Regions from separate parts of the Pannonibacter sp. I15F10I1 genome, predicted to be linked through region 3. Evidence: riboswitches for the same ligand, from Rfam matches in the RefSeq annotation. Region 3 holds a riboswitch; each other region holds the start of a gene.

Region 1 (4,168 bases), on a different contig from region 3:
CTTGGTGGGGTATTTTTCGGCGAGTTCCGGTAGCTCCTTCACGCCTTCGCGCATTTCCGGGTCCAGCGTCTTCCAGCCGGACACGCCGGTGTAGCCGGCCATGTGGTCCGTCAGGCCCAGCACCAGCATCATTTCGGTGAGGTTCACGTCATTGGAGACGGCGCGTGTGGGGGCGGCGTCAAAGGTGACATCGCGGTTGCAGCTTTTCACCGTCACCGGATAGGCGAGGGCGCTGGCGGTTGTGGCCAGAAGGGCGGCGAGAGCAAGGGCTATACGCATGTTTTCAGATCTCACAAGTGAAAGGAAAAACGGGGGGAGGAGCCGGAGGTGTCGATCCGCGATCGGACAGAGAAAGCCCCGGCGATCGTGTTTTCGGTCAGCGCCTCTTCCGGCGTGCCCATGGTCAGCACGGTGCCATTGGCGAGCAGCAGCACCCGGTCGGCATGTTCTGCGGCCAGCGTCAGGTCGTGCAGGGTGGTGATCACCGTCAGCGGCAGGCCGCGTAAAAGCGCCATCAGCTCCAGCTGGTGGCGGATGTCGAGATGGTTCGTCGGCTCATCAAGAATGAGCAGGCGCGGTTCCTGCGCCAGCGCACGGGCCACCAGCACCCGCTGGCGTTCGCCGCCGGACAGGGTGCCGAAGGAGCGCCCGCTCAGCGCCGTTAGATGCAGCCGGGCCAGGGCATGCTCCACCACCTCGCCGTCACGCGCTCCGGCTGCCGCAAGTCCGCGCTGATGCGGCAGGCGGCCGAGGCTGACGATCTGGCGCACGGTGAGGGCAAAGTCCGTCGGCTGCTCCTGCAGCACCACGGCAATGCGGCGGGCCGTGTCACGGCTCGACATGGCCCAAAGGCTCGTGCCTTCCAGCCGCACATCGCCGGTCTGCGGTTTGTGGAAGCGGTACAGCAGCCGCAGCAGCGACGACTTGCCCGCACCATTGGCACCGCAAATGGCCAGCATCTCACCCTGATTGACGGTGAAGCTGATCCCGGAGAGGAGCGCCAGATTCCCGCGCGGCCCCCAGCCGAGATTGTCCGCTTCAAAGAATGGCGCGCTCACGTGCCGGGCCCGAAGGCGGTTGTGCGGCCGGGCGCGGGAATGCGGGCCAGCGCCGTCTTCGCCATCCGGCCCGGACGTTCTGAGGCCTTGCACCAGCCATCGGCAAGGCCGTGATACTGGCGGGCGAAAGCGGTGATATCCGGCACGTCGTCCAGCGTCAGATTGCCGAACAGCCAGCCGGTCTTGCCCGGCGACGTCAGCGCGACAGCGCAGGGCTGGCCACAGGCGGCCATGCATTCAACGCCGGAGACGGACCAATGCGTGTCCTGCTGCAGCGCACCGGCAAGGGCGGTGCCAAGGTTCTGGCCGGGCCGCTCGCCGGTTTGCGTGTCACGGCAGGTGACGCAGATGGTGAGATGATGGGAAGGGGAGGTTCCTTCCGTCTGGGGAATGGCCTGCACGGGCGCAGGCACAGGTGTTCCGGCCAAGGCCGGTCCCTGAATGGTCATGGCTATGCTCCTTCCGGGACACCCCGCCCGGCGGTTTGAGGTCTGCTGTGATGGCAGGTCTCCTGACTTGCGGGTCGCCGCTTGCCCGGTCCTTCCCGTTCCTCGCAGGAACAGTGGATCACCCGGGGTCGCTCGCCGCCTACAGTTGCGGGGGCAGTCACGGACTTGGCGCCTGTTGGCTACACCGTACCGTGTTCCCTTTTCACCCGGCCAAGGCTTTGCCAGCCGGGAACCATCGCCGCAGATGATCAAAGCCGCCGTCCTTCCTGTCAAGCTCCATCGTCATAAATTCAGGATGGGTCTTCATACGGCGGCAGTGATATATGTAATAAGATAACATTACAACATGAGAGCTGCGACTGGATAAAAAAATCCCCGGCTGCCTATGCCGGCAGCCGGGGGAGTCGCCTCTCATCGAGCTGGGGTGGACGGTATCCCGGGGGCAGGGATGCCGCCAAAAGGCTGTGCCTTTACGCCAAGTCTTAAGATGCTGACGCATCAAGACTTGGAACGCTCAGGCGCCGCAGTGTTCGAACAATTTCCGTTGAGCAAAGCTCTCCGGGGGCTTCGTCACTCGGCGGCGATGCGGGCGCTGGGGTTGTTCGGATGTGTCGTCCAGTTGGCATAGTCCCCAGAGACGGAACGTCCCGTCCGTGGATCAACGGTTCCGGTGGCCATTGGTTCCATGGTGATGCAATTTTCCACCGGGCAGACCGAGACGCAGAGATTGCAGCCGACGCATTCCTCGTCGATCACCTCGAACTTGCGCACCCCGTCGACCATGCTGGTGATCGCCTGATGCGAGGTGTCCTCGCAGGCGATGTGGCAGCGGCCGCACTTGATGCAGAGGTCCTCGTCGATCTTCGCCTTGGCGATGTAGTTGAGGTTGAGGTAGCGCCAGTCGGTGACATTGGGCACCGCGCGGCCGGAGAAGTCCGAAATCCGCTCGTAGCCGGCCTCGCCCATCCAGTCCTTCAGCCCCTCGATCATCTCCTCGACGATCTTGAAGCCATAGGTCATGGCGGCGGTACAGACCTGCACGTTGCCGGCACCCAGCGCGATGAACTCCGCCGCATCGCGCCAGGTGGTGACGCCGCCGATGCCGGAAATGGGCAGGCCGTAGGTTTCCGGATCGCGGGCGATTTCCGCCACCATGTTGAGGGCAATCGGCTTCACCGCCGGGCCGCAATAGCCCCCGTGGGAGCCCTTGCCGTCAATGGTCGGCGTTGGTGCCATGCGGTCGAGATCGACACCCACGATGGAGTTGATGGTGTTGATCAGCGACACCGCATCCGCACCGCCGCGCTTGGCGGCCTGCGCGGGCTTGCGCACATCGGTGATGTTGGGCGTCAGCTTGACGATCACCGGCATGCGGGTGTGCTTCTTGGCCCAGCGGGTGACCATCTCGATATATTCCGGCACCTGGCCCACGGCCGAGCCCATGCCGCGCTCGCTCATGCCATGCGGGCAGCCGAAGTTCAGCTCCACGCCATCGGCCTCGGTCTCTTCCACGCGCTTGAGGATCGCGGCCCAGTTGGGCTCCTCGCAGGGCACCATCAGGGACACGACAAGGGCGCGGTCCTTCCAGTCGCGCTTGACGCGCTTGATTTCCTGCAGGTTCACCTCAAGCGGCCGGTCGGTGATCAGCTCGATGTTGTTGAGGCCGATGAGCTGGCGGTCCTTGCCGTGAATGGCGCCATAACGCGGACCATTGACGTTGACCACATTCGGGTCCTCGCCCAGCGTCTTCCACACGACGCCGCCCCAGCCCGCCTTGTAGGCGCGCACCACGTTGTATTCCTTGTCCGTTGGCGGCGCGGAGGCGAGCCAGAACGGGTTGGGCGACTTGATGCCGACGAAATCAGATCTCAGATCAACCATGACGGGATCTCCGGAAAGAACGGCTGGCTCAGGCGCTGAGCGCCTGATGGATGGCTTCTGCGGCAACCTTGCCGTCCTCGACGGCGGCCACGGTCAGGTCTTCCCCGCCGGCGATGCAGTCGCCGCCGGCCCAGACTTTGGCCATGGTGGTTGCACGGGTGGCGTCCGTGACGATGCGGCCCTTGTCGAGGGTCAGCGCCGCCGCCGAACCGTTCAGCCCGGACGGGTTGAGCTTCTGGCCCACGGCCTTGAACACCATGTCTGCGTCAAGGCGGAAGGTCTCGCCGGTCATCATCAGCTTGCCCGTGTTGTCGAGCCGGGTGCGTTCCAGCTCGATGCCGGTCAGCTTGCCGTTTTCCCCGTGCATTGCCCTGGGGGCTGCCCAGTGCAGGATGCGCACGCCATTGGTCTGGGCGAGGTCCTGCTCATAGGGGCTGGCGTTCATGTGCTCCTTGCCGCGCCGGTAGGCGATGGTCACCTCCTCGGCGCCCAGCAGCTTGCTCTGCACGGCAATGTCCACCGCCGTCATGCCGCCGCCGATCACCACCACGCGCCGGCCGACGGGCAGGGTGGAAAGATCCTCCGCCTGCCGCAGCTCCGCGATATAGGCAACCGCATCCACCACGCCCTCCAGCTCCTCGCCGGGAACGGACAGGCCATTGACGCCGGCAAGGCCGATGCCGAGGAACACCGCGTCGAAGTCCTTCGTCAGGGCGGAAAGGGAGAGGTCTTCGCCCAGCACCTTGCCATGCTCCACGGTGATGCCGCCGATGGAGAGGA
Region 2 (4,168 bases), on a different contig from region 3:
GTGCTGGTGGAAGTTCAACCAGTGGGCCTACAAGCAGGACTGGATGCCCTGAGAAAGCAATCTTCAAAGGAGAAGACCATGACGTATACGACGGTTCCCATGGCATCGGTACGCGCCCACATCGAGTCAGTGCTCATCGAAAAAGCGGCCTCTGACGCAACCTTCCGCGCTCTGCTGACAAGCAATCCTCACGCCGCTCTCCGCAAGCTGCTGGGCGTTGACACGCTCCCCTCGCTGAAGATCACCGTGATTGAAGAGCAGCCAGGCGAAATCACGCTCGTTCTGCCCCGGGCGATTGCGCAGGACGAGTTGCCGGACGAGCTGCTTGACTACGCCTCTGGCGGCGACGGCAAGCAATGCCTCCTCGGACGGACAGAGCCTATGATCGCGCGCTTCACCTAGTCCAGAAACAGCAAGGCAAGAATCCGGCGAGGGCCACCTGCAGCAGAAACTGCCGGGGGAACGCCTGAGGCATTGCGCACGCAAACCGGCCCTGCAGCCCTGAACTCACGCCCTGCAAGGAAAGACACCATGCCGCACATGACAGATACCATGGCAGCCGCCCGCGCCCACATCGAGGCTGCGCTGATCGAAAAGGCCACGTCTGACGCAGCCTTCCGCGCGCTGCTGACGAGCAACCCGCACGCCGCCATTCGCGAGCTGCTGGGCAATGATCCGATCCCGTCGCTGAAGATCACCGTTGTGGAAGAACAGGCCGGCGAGGTCACCCTCGTCCTGCCCCGTGCGATCGCCCAGGACGAACTGCCGGACGAAATCCTCGACTATGCCGCTGGCGGCAATGCGCAGGAATGCTGGAACCAGTTCAAGAACGACTGGCTCTTCGGCCGGTTCGACAAGAAGAAGTAACCACTCATCACTTGATCAGAAAGGATATTCAGATGACGTCCATGATCGAAGCCGTTGCCGGCGCCCGTGCCCACATTGAGGCTGCGCTCGTTGCCAGGGCAACCTCCGACACGGCCTTCCGCGAGCTGCTGAAGAGCAACCCGCATGCCGCCATCCGCGAGATGTTCGGCAATGATCCGATCCCCTCGATGAAGATCAGCGTCGTCGAGGAACAGGCCGGCGAAGTGCTTCTCGTGCTGCCGCGTTCCATCGCCGAAGACGAGCTGCCGGATGAACTGCTCGATTATGCCTCCGGTGGCAGCCTCGACAAATGCCTGCGGGATATCGGCTTCTTCAAGCCGATCGAAGGCCGCGGCCTCTGGTAATCAAGGAGAAGACCATGAGCGAAATCATCGCCTATCCATTCGAGAAAGCCCGCGCCCTGCTGGAGGCCGAACTTCGAGCCAAGGCACAATCAGACACAGCCTTCCGCGCTGCGCTTCTGAGCGATCCGCACGCAGCGCTCTTGGATCTGCTCGGCACGGATCCGGTGCCCAGCCTTGCAATCCGCGTTCTGGAAGAAACCGCAGGAGAGGTCGTGCTGGTTCTGCCGCGCCGCATCGAAGCGGATGAACTCCCGGACGAGCTGCTCGATTACGCTTCCGGCGGCGCCTACAAGGGCTGCAAAGGCGACGGCTGGACCCAGGACAAGCTGGGCCGCATCGGCATCGATCCTTTTTGACCAGATCATCTGCATGGAGGCCGGGACAGCCCGGCCTCCTTTCATGTCAAAGGTTCAGCCCGCTACATGAAGCCTTGAATTGAACAGCGGGCTGCGGCTCAGCTGCTTCAAGGCTTTTGCACCGGCCAGCACGCCAAGATCCACCAGCGGCTCCAGAATGATCACGGTCATGTAGGCCGCACCGAAGCTGGCTACGTCCGCCAGGTTCTCCGCAGAGAAGCCATGGCCATAGATGGCCCAGAAGGCCACCCAGGCGACGATGCCGCCCTGATAGGCGGTGGAAAGCGCCAGCGCCTGCGAATATTTCAGGTCCACATAAGGCGTCGACGGCGCAATGATTCGCTTTGCCAGCAGGCTGATGCCAAAGAGCGGCACCAGCAGCGTGGTGACATTCATGCCGTATTGCGGCAGGTCGAAGGGCGCAAAGAACAGCCCCTGGATCAGCAACCCGGCCGCAAGACCGATGGCGGCCGCCCCTGCCCCGAACAGCAGCAGCAGGGTCGAGCCGAGAATCAGATGCACCTCCGACACGCCCACGGGGTGATGCGGCAGCACCTCGAAGAAGCAGAACACAAGCGCAGTCGTCATGATGCTGCGCAGGAGAAGCGGAATGGCGCCGCCATTGGTCCGCAGGTCGTCAACGGCGAGTTTTGCCGCAAGCCCGAAAGCCGCTGCCGCCGTGCCATAGCTCAGGATGATCTTCGCGCCTTCAACGACGCCTTCTTCGATATGCATGCTCGTTCCTTTCTGCGCCCGCCGCGCATGGGACTGGGTGGGGCTTTGCGCCCGGTCATGTGATGGACAGGTATCCTGGCTCACGGTTCACTGCTTCGCCTGCCTTCCCAGCCTTTTGGGGCCAGTGGCATCGGGGCGTCGCTCGCCGTTTACAGTTGCGGGGGCAGCCGGGGAATCAGGCCTTGCCTCATGTGCAAGCCCTTCACCCCGTTCCCTGATTTTTGCCGCAGCAGACCTCGTCTGTGCAACCCATCAGCGGCACTCTAGCTCACGCGGAAACAATGCCAAAGCATTTGTGCAGGCGCGCAAGGCCTCCACACACCGGTAAAAAGTATGAGCCTGCCGCGGCAAAGCGCCGTGAAATCGCCCCCTTTGACAGATCATTTCACAAAGCCGTTATGCCGGAGTAGTTTAACCTGCCTTACGGACGGTCATGTTCCGGCCAAAGACCTGTGTGTGACGCAAGTCACGGACCCGGATGGCAAGGTTGGGACATGGTTCCGGCGGTTTAGATTTCAGTTCTCAATCTGGAGCTTCAAATGCGATCCTTTCTGATGCGCGGTGTCAGCGCTTCTGTCATGACCCTGGTGCTGGCCCACGGCGCACTGGCCTTCGAAGCGACCGGCAATGACATTGCCGACGCCTTCCTGACCCGTCTTGAAGCCGGGGAAGTCAAGGTTCTGTCGGTCGGCGGCGTCTCTGAGGATGGCAGCGAGGTCACCATTGAAGACGTCGCCCTCGAAGGCAAGACGCCGGATGACGGCACGGGCTCCATCGGCATCATCACGCTGACCAACGGTGTGGTGCAGGCTGACGGCACCATGACGCTGGACGGCCTCGCCTTCGAGGAAGCCTATCTGGAAGACAAGACGGGCACGGCCGTTTCGGTGGCCTCTTTCGTCGCCAGCGAGGTGGTCCTGCCCCCGGCCGACGGCTCCAAGTCCTTCGAGGATGTGGCCGATTACAAGAGCATCGAGGCCGAAGGCATCGAGATTACGGAAGGCGACAGCACCAAGGCGCGCCTGGAATCGGCCTATGCCGCCATCAACAGCCGCGAAGACAACCTGCCGACCTCGGGCGAACTGACCCTTTCCGGCCTGACCATGGCCGTATCGGAAATGGATGCCTCCTCGGCAAAGCAGCTGACCGATCTGGGTTACGAGACCGTCACCGCTGACCTTTCGACCGACTTCAAGTGGGATCCCGTGACCGGGGTTCTGGACCTGCAGAAGCTGGACATCACCGCCGCCGACATGGGCGGTGTTTCCCTCGCAGTCCAGATCGGCGGTTTCACCAAGGAAGTGGCCGAAAAACTGTCTGCCGCAAAGGACAACAGCGAAGAAGCCATGGCCATTCTCCAGGGGCTGACGGTCAATTCCATGCGCCTGCGCTTCGACAACGGCTCCATCGTCGACCGTCTGCTGGACCAGCAGGCCAAGACCGCCGGTTCGGACCGCGCCGCAGTCGTAAGCCAGCTCAAGACCGGCCTGCCGATGATGCTTGCCCTGCTCCAAAACCCGGAGTTCCAGGCCAAGGTAGCAACCGCCGCTGCCGAGTTCCTGGACAACCCGGTGTCGCTGCAGGCTGATGCCAAGCCGTCTGCACCGGTCTCCATCGCGCAGATCTTCGGAACGGCCGTCATGGCGCCGCAGGGCCTGCCGCAGATCCTCGGGATCGACGTAACGGCCAACAAGAAATAAGCGCCGTTTGACGGTCCCGCATCCGGCGATGGTCCCCCATCAACGGAACCATAGACCGGACGCCTGAATTCAGAACCAGCCAGCGCGGCGGTTTGACTGAACTGCCGCGCTTTGCATTTTCACAAAAGGAGGCCAAGCCTTGTTG
Region 3 (4,168 bases):
AGGGGCACCGGCAAGGGCGGTCATCACGCCGATGGGCAGCACCTGTCCGGGGATCAGGATCCGCGACAGAATGTCGGCAAAGATCATGAACACCGCACCGAGCCAAGCTGAAACCGGCAGCAGCAGCCCATGCCGGACGCCAACCAGCAGCCGGGCGGCATGGGGAATGACCAGTCCGACGAAGCCGATCGACCCGGCTATGCTGACCATGACGGCGGTCATGATGGCCGCCGTGGCGATCAGGATCATATAAACCCGGCGCACCGGAACCCCGGCAGATGCGGCGGCGTTGGTTCCGAAGGCAAAGGCGTCCAGATGCCTTGCATGCAGCAGGCAGACGAGGAAACCGGCCAGGGCCACCGGTACGGCCAGCCCGGCATCCGGCCAGCGCACGCCCGACAGATTGCCGAGCAGCCAGAACATGATGCCGCGTGCCTGATCGGCCGTCGCCGACTTGGTGACGATGAAGGAAGTGACCGCGTTGAAAAGCTGCGAACAGGCGATACCCGCCAGAATCACGGCGGCACTGCTGCGTCCGGCGAGGACGGCCAGCAGGCTGACCAGGCCGAAGGCCGTGAGCGCACCGGCAAAGGCCCCGAGGGGAAGGGACAGCAGCCCGCCCCCGAGCCCGAGAATGGCAACACTGACCGCGCCAGTGGAGGCTCCCGCCGAGATGCCCAGGATATAGGGGTCGGCCAGGGCATTGCGCAGCAGCGACTGGAGGATTGCCCCGCACAAGGCCAGAGATGCGCCGCAGGCCGCAGCAGCAACGGCACGGGCAACCCGGTAGTTCCAGATCACCCCTTCGTCGATCGGGTCAAGGACATAACCGGCTGCCCAGAGCCGGTTGGCGGCCGTCTGGAAGACGGTATCAACCGGGATGGAGGTCTCGCCAATGGCAGCCCCGGCGGCAAGAGCTGCAATGAGAGAGACGGTGCCAAGCGCACCGCCTCCCCATTTTCCTGCGTGGAAAGGAAGCGTCATCACTTGGCGAGACCGAAACCGGCCAGCGCATCGGCCAGCACTTCCATGCCTTCGATGGTGCGGATCGTCGGGTTCATGGCCTGTGCATCCATGACGATGATTCGGCCTTCCTTGACCGCAGGCATCAGACTGGTGACCGGATCCTCCTTGAGGAACTTCTGCTTCAGCTCCACGTCATCGGCGGGGAACCGGCGGCGGTCCATCTTGCCGGCGACGATCACCGTGGGGTTGGACCGGGCAATCGTCTCCCAGCCTACGGTCGGCCACTCTTCGTCGCTCTCGATCACATTCTTCAGGCCAAGGCTCGCGGTCATGTAGCCGGGTGCGCCCTTCTGACCCGCCACGTAAGGGTCGATTGCCAGATCGGCACTCGAGAACCAGAAGACGGCCGAGACTTCGCCGTTGACGGCCCCGATCTTCCGGCGTGCGGCCTCCTCCCGCTCCTTCAGCTCTGCGATCAGGGCAGCGCCCCTGTCCTCGACATCGAAGATGCGGGCGAGGTCGTCGATCTCCCGGTAGATCAGGTCCATGGAGAAGCTGGCCTTGCGCAGCCCGTCATCCCCGGCAGAATTGTCCTTGCCGGTGCAGTCGGCCGGAGAGGTGTAGACGGCGATCCCCAGTTCCTCGAACTGTTCCACAGTGGCAACGACGCCCTGCGGGCCGATCTGCCACTGAAACTGGGTGGTCACCAGCTCCGGCCGGGCCCCCGTCACACTTTCAAAGCTGGGCGCATTGTCTGCAAGGCGCGGCACCGTGGCGTTGACCTCCTCATAGCCCTCAATAACGGGGCCGATCCAAAGGGCTGTCCCGGTGATCTTGTCCGCCTGTCCCAGCAGATAGAGAATCTCGGTGGTGCTCTGGCCCACGGAGACGGTCCGCTCCGGTGCCCTGGTGAAGGTCAGTTCCTTGCCGCAGTTCTCCAGCGTCAGCGGATACTGGGTCTTTCCGGCGTGAGCGGCACCAGACAGGGCGAAAGATGCGCAGGCAGCAAGGCCTGCGGCGGCAGCAAAATTGCGCAGAAGCACGGGAGGTTTCCTTCCTTTGGGCAGATGTCATGTCAAGGCGCCGCAATGCGGTTGCATCACGCCTTGAAATGCTCAAGCTCCGCGCGGACCAGACAGCAGTCCGCTGAAGCGGCTGGAGCCAGCGCAGGACCGGGAAGGCAGGGAAGCGCATGCCCCCCGGAGGAAAGGGCAGCAAAACGTCTTGCAGGCTCGAAGGCCTGAGGCAGAAATACCGTCATTTTGATCCTCCTTGAGCATCCCCGCTCAAGCATCTGGATTTCACATGACGGCAGGTCTCCTGGCTCACAGATTTCAGGCTGGTCATTTGCCTTCCCGCACCAGTTGAGGACTGGCGCAGTGACCCGGCGCCTCGAAGGAAGCGCCGCAAGAATGACCGGCATCTGCTTACAGTTGCGGGGGCAGCCACGGATTTGGCCCCTGATTGGGTCGTCCGTACCGTGTTCCCTTTTAATCCCGGCAGCTCTCACTGCCAGAAACCGTCGCAGAAGTAGTATTTTCCGGAAGGCGAACCGTCAAGCTGCAGCTGTGCGGCGGTGCCAACAAAAAAGGCGCCCCTTGCGGGAGCGCCTTTCCGGATGTGCTCTGCGGCAGGCCAGTGGCCGGCGCCGCTCTGAGGATCAGTCTGCCAGATCCTCGACGCTGACCACCTGGCCGTCTTCATCCAGACGGTAGACGACCGGTGCGCCGGTGCCCAGTTCACGCTTGAGGATCTGTTCCGGCGTCAGCTTTTCCAGTTCCATGATCAGTGCGCGCAGGGAGTTGCCGTGGGCGGCAACGATGACGCGGGTGCCTTCCATGACGCGCGGCAGGATCTCGGCGCGGTAATAGGGCAGCACGCGCTCGGCGGTCATCTTCAGGCTTTCGCCGCCCGGAGGGGGCACGTCGAAGGAGCGGCGCCAGATGTGCACCTGCTCCTCGCCGAATTTCTCGCGGGCTTCATCCTTGTTCATGCCGGTGATGTCGCCGTAGTCGCGCTCGTTCAGGGCCTGATCGCGGATCGTCTCCAGACCGTCCTGGCCGAGTTCGGCAAGGATGAGCTTCAGCGTGTGCTGCGCGCGGGTCAGGTCCGAGGTGAAGGCGACATCGAACTTCAGCTTCATGTCGCGCAGCTTGCCGCCGGCGGCCTTGGCTTCACCGATGCCCTGTTCGGTCAGGTCCGGGTCCTTCCAGCCGGTGAAGAGGTTCTTGAGGTTCCATTCGCTCTGGCCGTGGCGGACGAGCACCAAGAGACGTTCCATGCACCGATCTCCTTGAATTTCTGAAGGTCTGTCAGTCGTTGAGGCCGAGCACGTCGGCCATGGAGTAGAGGCCCGGCTTGCGGTCGCGCGCCCACAGGGCCGCCCTGACTGCACCACGGGCAAAGATCTGGCGGTCTTCCGCCTTGTGGGTCAGCTCGACCCGCTCCCCCTCACCGGCGAGGATGACGGTGTGGTCGCCGACGACAGAGCCGCCGCGCAGGGTGGCAAAGCCGATGGTGCCGGCCTCACGCGGGCCGGTATGGCCGTCGCGCACCCGCACCGAATGCTCCGCCAGGCCGATGCCGCGCCCTTCGGCTGCAGCCTCGCCCAGCAGCAGCGCAGTGCCGGAGGGGGCATCCACCTTGTGGCGGTGGTGCATCTCGACGATTTCCAGATCGTAATCGGGGCCAAGGGCCGCAGCGGCCTTCTTCACCAGCGCCGCCAGCAGGTTGACGCCAAGGCTCATGTTGCCGGACTTGACGAGCCGGGCATGGCGTGCGGCAGCCTCCAGCTTCGGCAGGTCTTCATCCGTCCAGCCGGTGGTGCCGATGACATGCACGATGCGCGCCTGGGCGGCGAGTTCGGCAAAATGCAGGCTGGCCTTGGGAGCGGTGAAATCCAGCACGCCTTCGGCGGCCGCAAAGGCGGTCAGCGGATCATCCGTGATCCTGACGCCGAGGGGCCCGAGACCGGCGAGCTCGCCAGCATCTTTGCCGAGGGCCGGTGAGCCTTCCCGTTCGATGGCGGCAGCAAGCACGCTGCCTTCCATGGCGGTGATGGCGCGCACAAGGGCCTGGCCCATCCGGCCGGCAGCCCCGACGACGACAAGACGCATCTGGCTCATGTGTGTTCCTGAATTTGTTTCCGGCCCGATATATCAGGCGGGAGGGGCGCGCGAAAGGGTTTGTGGCGGTGAAGCTG
Region 4 (4,168 bases), on a different contig from region 3:
GAATGATTTTTCCGATGCCTCGGCCCTGTCCGTCAGGCTTGCGGTCTGCGTGCCGCTGCTGGCACTGTTGCTCAGGCCGCTGACGGTTGCCGGGCTCGATGATGCCAGCGCCCGCAGCCTGGGCCTCTCCATCCGCACGATCCGGCTTGTTGCCCTGTCGCTGGCCTGCTGTCTTTCCGCGCTGGTGGTGGTGCGCGTGGGGGTGATTGCCTTCGTCGGCCTTGCCGCGCCGCATCTGGCAACGCTGGCCGGTGCCCGGAGTTTTGCCGGGCGTTTTGTCTCTGCGCCCATCATCGGCGCGGCGCTGCTGCTGCTTGCCGACAGCATCGTCCTGGCGCTGTCCGGCATGATTGCCGAAGTGCCCACGGGAACAGCCACCGCCATGGCCGGAGCCGTGCTGCTGCTGGTGCTGCTGCGCCGCATGCCTGCGAGCACGCGCATCGGCGGTTCACACATGCCGGCGCCATCCGTTCTGGCCGCCAGCCGTCAGCGCCTCGTCCTGCTGCTGGCTCTGGCCTGTCTTGCCGCGCTCACGGTCTTTTCCCTCACCAGCCAGCTGCATCCCGGCGGCCTCTCCGCCGGAGAACTAGTTGAAGGGCGCTGGCCGCGGGTGCTGGCCGCAGCCGCTGCCGGGGCGATGCTGGCGCTGGCCGGAGGTCTCATTCAGGCGATGACCGGCAATCCGCTCGCCAGTCCCGAGGGGCTGGGCGTCAGTTCCGGGGCGGGGCTCGGCATCACCGGGGCGCTGCTTTTGACCGGTTCCTTCTCGCCGCTCCTGCTGCTGGGGGGCGGAGCGGGCGGGGCGGTGCTTGCCTTCCTCTTCGTACTGGCCATCACCCGCAAGTCCGGCCACGCACCGGGGCCGGTGCTGCTGGCCGGTGTTGCCATCGGCACGTTTGCCGCCGCGCTCATATCCTTCATTCTGGCCAGCGGTGATCCGCGTGCGGTCTTCGTGCTGGCCTGGTCCATGGGGCCGACCTACCGCGCCGCCGGACTGACGGCCCTTGCCGCTTCCGGCATCCTGCTCGTTGTGCTGCTGGTGCTGCCGCTGATGGGGCGTTGGCTCGACATTCTGCCGCTGGGCGACACCACAGCCCGGGCGCTGGGCCTTTCGCCCCGCCGCTCGCGCACCGCGCTTCTGGCGTTCTCGGCCCTGCTGACGGCCGCCGCAACGCTGATCACCGGCCCGTTGAGCTTCATCGGCCTGATCGCGCCCCATATTGCGGCCTCTGTGGCGCCGGGGCGTGCGCTGCTGCGGATCGTCTGTGCTGCAGCGATCGGCGCAGCGCTGATGGTCAGCGCCGACTGGCTGGGCCGCACGCTCGATTTTCCTTACGAGATCCCCGCCGGCATCCTCGCCTCCTTCATCGGCGGGCCGTATTTCCTCTGGCTGCTCTACCGCAAGCCCGCGTGAGGCGCAGTCTACCGCACAAACGCAAAAAGCCTTGCCGTTGCTGGCAAGCTTTGGATTTTATCCAGGGAAGAGAAAAGGTTGGCTCCGCGAGCAGGACTCGAACCTGCGACCATTCGATTAACAGTCGAACGCTCTACCAACTGAGCTATCGCGGATCACCAGAAGGGCAGTGCCCTTTGCGGTGGCGGCTGTGTGCGCCGCCGTCGGTGAGAGGCGTATAACAAAGGCCTTGAGCATTTGCCAAGCCCTTTCTTCAAGAAAGTTTTCCACAGGGGCGGCTTTGGCGGAAATCTGCGGTCTTTCAACGGCTTGGGCCAGTGGATAACCCATCCGTGCCGGTGCTTGAACCCATTGCCCGGGATGCGGGGGCGGCGATTGCGCCGCAGAGGTGCCCAAAGGGCGTCCTTGCTGCGCTGGCGTCAAGCCGTTACAAGGAGAGGATCAGGTTCCCCGGCGGGCCAAGCCCAAGGGGATGAAACGGGAATGCGGTGCGGAGCGACTCAATCCGGGGCTCCAAAGCCGCAGCTGCCCCCGCAACTGTCAGCGGAGAATCTTGCCGCCTCATGCCACTGCAAGGCCAGCCCTTGCGGGAAGGCGCGGCAAGGTGAAGACCCGCGAGCCAGGAGACCGGCCTGATGTGGTGCAACCCCAAGGCCGCCGGGTGGGCGGACCGGAGGACCTGACATGATTTCTACTCCCCCAGACTGGGCGGATGGCAGGGCGGATCGCGCCCGCGCGTCCGCAAGAGAGCCCGACGCTGCCATGCCGCAAGCCTGCGGCTGACCCATGGCGCAGGCTGAAGGGCAGGGGGCCGCATCTTCCGTTCTGGTGACGGGGGGCGCACGCTCCGGCAAGAGCAGATATGCAGAGCAGCTGATCCTCGGAAGCGGGCTTGAGCCTGTCTATGTGGCGACCTCCGCCGCATGGGACGGGGAGATGGAAGGCCGCATCGGCCTGCACCGCGCCCGGCGCGGGGTAGAGTGGCGCACCATCGAGGACAAGGGCGGCGTCGGATTGGATCTGACGGACGTGCTCCGGCGCGAAGCCTTGCCCGGACGGGCGGTGCTGGTTGATTGCCTGACGCTCTGGCTGACCAATCTGATGATGGCCGGGGTAGACCTTGCTGCCGCCACGCAGGCGCTTTGCGCGCTTGTGCCCAATCTGCCTGCGCCTGTTGTTTTCGTTTCGAATGAAGTGGGCCTCGGCATCGTGCCGGACAACGCCATGGCGCGTCAGTTCCGCGATGCGCAGGGCCGTCTCAATCAGGAGCTTGCTGCCGTCTGCACCCGGGTGGTCTTCGTGGCCGCCGGTCTGCCGCTCGTGCTCAAGCCTTCCTCCCAACCGGATATCTCCCTATGACCGATTTTCAGACCCCAGCCGTGGCCAAGATCCCGGCCACCATCGTCACCGGCTTTCTGGGCGCGGGCAAGACGACGCTCATCCGCAATCTCCTGACCAACGCGGGCGGGCGGCGCATTGCGCTGATCGTCAACGAGTTCGGCGATATGGGTTTTGACGGCTCGCTGCTGGATGGCTGTGCCGATCCGTCCTGCTCTGCCGATGATGTGGTGGAGCTGACCAACGGCTGCATCTGCTGCACCGTGGCCGATGATTTCCTCCCGGCGATGGAAATGCTGCTGGCCCGCGAAACGCCGCCGGATCACATCGTCATCGAGACCTCGGGCCTCGCGCTGCCCCAGCCGCTGGTGCGGGCCTTCACCTGGCCCAGCGTGAAGACGCGGGTGACGGTGGATGGTGTCGTCACCGTGCTGGATGCGGCAGCTCTCGCCGAAGGGCGCATCGTGCTGGATGAGGAAGCCCTTGCCGCGCAGCGCGCTGCCGACGAAACGCTGGATCATGACAATCCGGTGGAGGAACTCTTCCACGATCAGCTCGCCTGCGCCGATCTGGTGGTGCTGAACAAGGCCGATCTGGTGGATGATCACGCACTGGAGCATATCCGTGAGCATATCGCCGAAGATGTGCGCGCCGGGGTGGAGATCATCGCCGCTGAAAAGGGCTCGCTGCCCATCGACGTACTGCTGGGCCGCTCCTCTGCGGCCGAGGATGATCTGGCCGCCCGCCGTGCGCATCATCACCACCATCATCATGACGATGATGACCACGACCACGATGATGACCATGACCATGACCATGACCATGACCATGATGATCATGATCACCACCACGATGATTTCGAGAGCCACGTGGTCGCAGCGCCCGAGTTTGCCTCGCTGAAGGACGTTGAGGCGGTGGTGCAGCAGGCCATGGCGCTGAAGGGCGTGCTGCGCATCAAGGGCGCGGTGACGGTCTCCGGCAAGGCCGCGCCTGCGCTGGTGCAGGCGGTTGGCCCGCGTGTCGAGGCCTGGTTCGCGGCAGGTGCCAAGGCGCCCGGCAAGCTGGTGGTGATCGGTCTGAAGGGGCTGGATCTCGCCGCCGTCACGGACGCACTCGCTTCCCTGCAGGCAGGCCGCGCGGCCTGATCCTTCGCGGTGTGGACCCCCGCCGCCCCGCTCCTGACGCATCATGCGCAAGGGGCGGGACGCGGGGACAGGCACACCCAGTCTGAGCCTATTGAAGGCGTGCCAGATGCATATCCTCGCAAGTCAAACCCGGCGAATTGATGACGGCGGCGATGCCGTGGACCTCGCGCAGGACCCGGCCGATCTGGTGTTCCTGTCGGCAGCCGATACGGAACTATCGGCTTTCGCCGCCGCGCATGCCTCCCTTGGCGGGGCCGTTTCGCTGCGGCTG

What was found. Region 3 has a riboswitch for cobalamin ahead of IF10I1_RS20010 (ABC transporter substrate-binding protein). Riboswitches for the same ligand answer to the same signal wherever they lie in the genome.
Region 1: linked by a shared signal. The riboswitch ahead of IF10I1_RS01330 (DUF1636 domain-containing protein) and the one ahead of IF10I1_RS20010 (ABC transporter substrate-binding protein) in region 3 are both predicted to bind cobalamin.
Region 2: linked by a shared signal. The riboswitch ahead of IF10I1_RS15145 (energy-coupling factor ABC transporter permease) and the one ahead of IF10I1_RS20010 (ABC transporter substrate-binding protein) in region 3 are both predicted to bind cobalamin.
Region 4: linked by a shared signal. The riboswitch ahead of cobU (bifunctional adenosylcobinamide kinase/adenosylcobinamide-phosphate guanylyltransferase) and the one ahead of IF10I1_RS20010 (ABC transporter substrate-binding protein) in region 3 are both predicted to bind cobalamin.

Annotation. Positions count from the first base shown of each region.
Region 1 covers NZ_FYAN01000002.1:304,190-308,357, reverse strand. Annotated here, with positions in the region: gene IF10I1_RS01340 (ABC transporter substrate-binding protein) at 1-279, opposite strand, end outside; gene IF10I1_RS01335 (ABC transporter ATP-binding protein) at 291-1,058, opposite strand; gene IF10I1_RS01330 (DUF1636 domain-containing protein) at 1,055-1,507, opposite strand; cobalamin riboswitch at 1,542-1,759, opposite strand; gene preA (NAD-dependent dihydropyrimidine dehydrogenase subunit PreA) at 2,078-3,388, opposite strand; gene IF10I1_RS01320 (NAD(P)-dependent oxidoreductase) at 3,417-4,168, opposite strand, start outside.
Region 2 covers NZ_FYAN01000026.1:411,835-416,002, reverse strand. Annotated here, with positions in the region: gene IF10I1_RS15170 (NHLP leader peptide family RiPP precursor) at 1-52, shown strand, start outside; gene IF10I1_RS15165 (NHLP leader peptide family RiPP precursor) at 79-402, shown strand; gene IF10I1_RS15160 (NHLP leader peptide family RiPP precursor) at 532-867, shown strand; gene IF10I1_RS15155 (NHLP leader peptide family natural product precursor) at 900-1,232, shown strand; gene IF10I1_RS15150 (NHLP leader peptide family natural product precursor) at 1,247-1,588, shown strand; gene IF10I1_RS15145 (energy-coupling factor ABC transporter permease) at 1,643-2,323, opposite strand; cobalamin riboswitch at 2,370-2,592, opposite strand; gene IF10I1_RS15140 (hypothetical protein) at 2,863-4,023, shown strand; gene IF10I1_RS15135 (hypothetical protein) at 4,163-4,168, shown strand, end outside.
Region 3 covers NZ_FYAN01000028.1:304,027-308,194, forward strand. Annotated here, with positions in the region: gene IF10I1_RS20005 (iron ABC transporter permease) at 1-984, opposite strand, end outside; gene IF10I1_RS20010 (ABC transporter substrate-binding protein) at 984-2,009, opposite strand; cobalamin riboswitch at 2,259-2,505, opposite strand; gene IF10I1_RS20015 (2,3-bisphosphoglycerate-dependent phosphoglycerate mutase) at 2,627-3,247, opposite strand; gene dapB (4-hydroxy-tetrahydrodipicolinate reductase) at 3,279-4,082, opposite strand.
Region 4 covers NZ_FYAN01000026.1:969,949-974,116, reverse strand. Annotated here, with positions in the region: gene fhuB (Fe(3+)-hydroxamate ABC transporter permease FhuB) at 1-1,414, shown strand, start outside; tRNA gene IF10I1_RS17690 (tRNA-Asn) at 1,494-1,569, opposite strand; cobalamin riboswitch at 1,841-2,065, shown strand; gene cobU (bifunctional adenosylcobinamide kinase/adenosylcobinamide-phosphate guanylyltransferase) at 2,201-2,773, shown strand; gene cobW (cobalamin biosynthesis protein CobW) at 2,770-3,897, shown strand; gene cobN (cobaltochelatase subunit CobN) at 4,004-4,168, shown strand, end outside.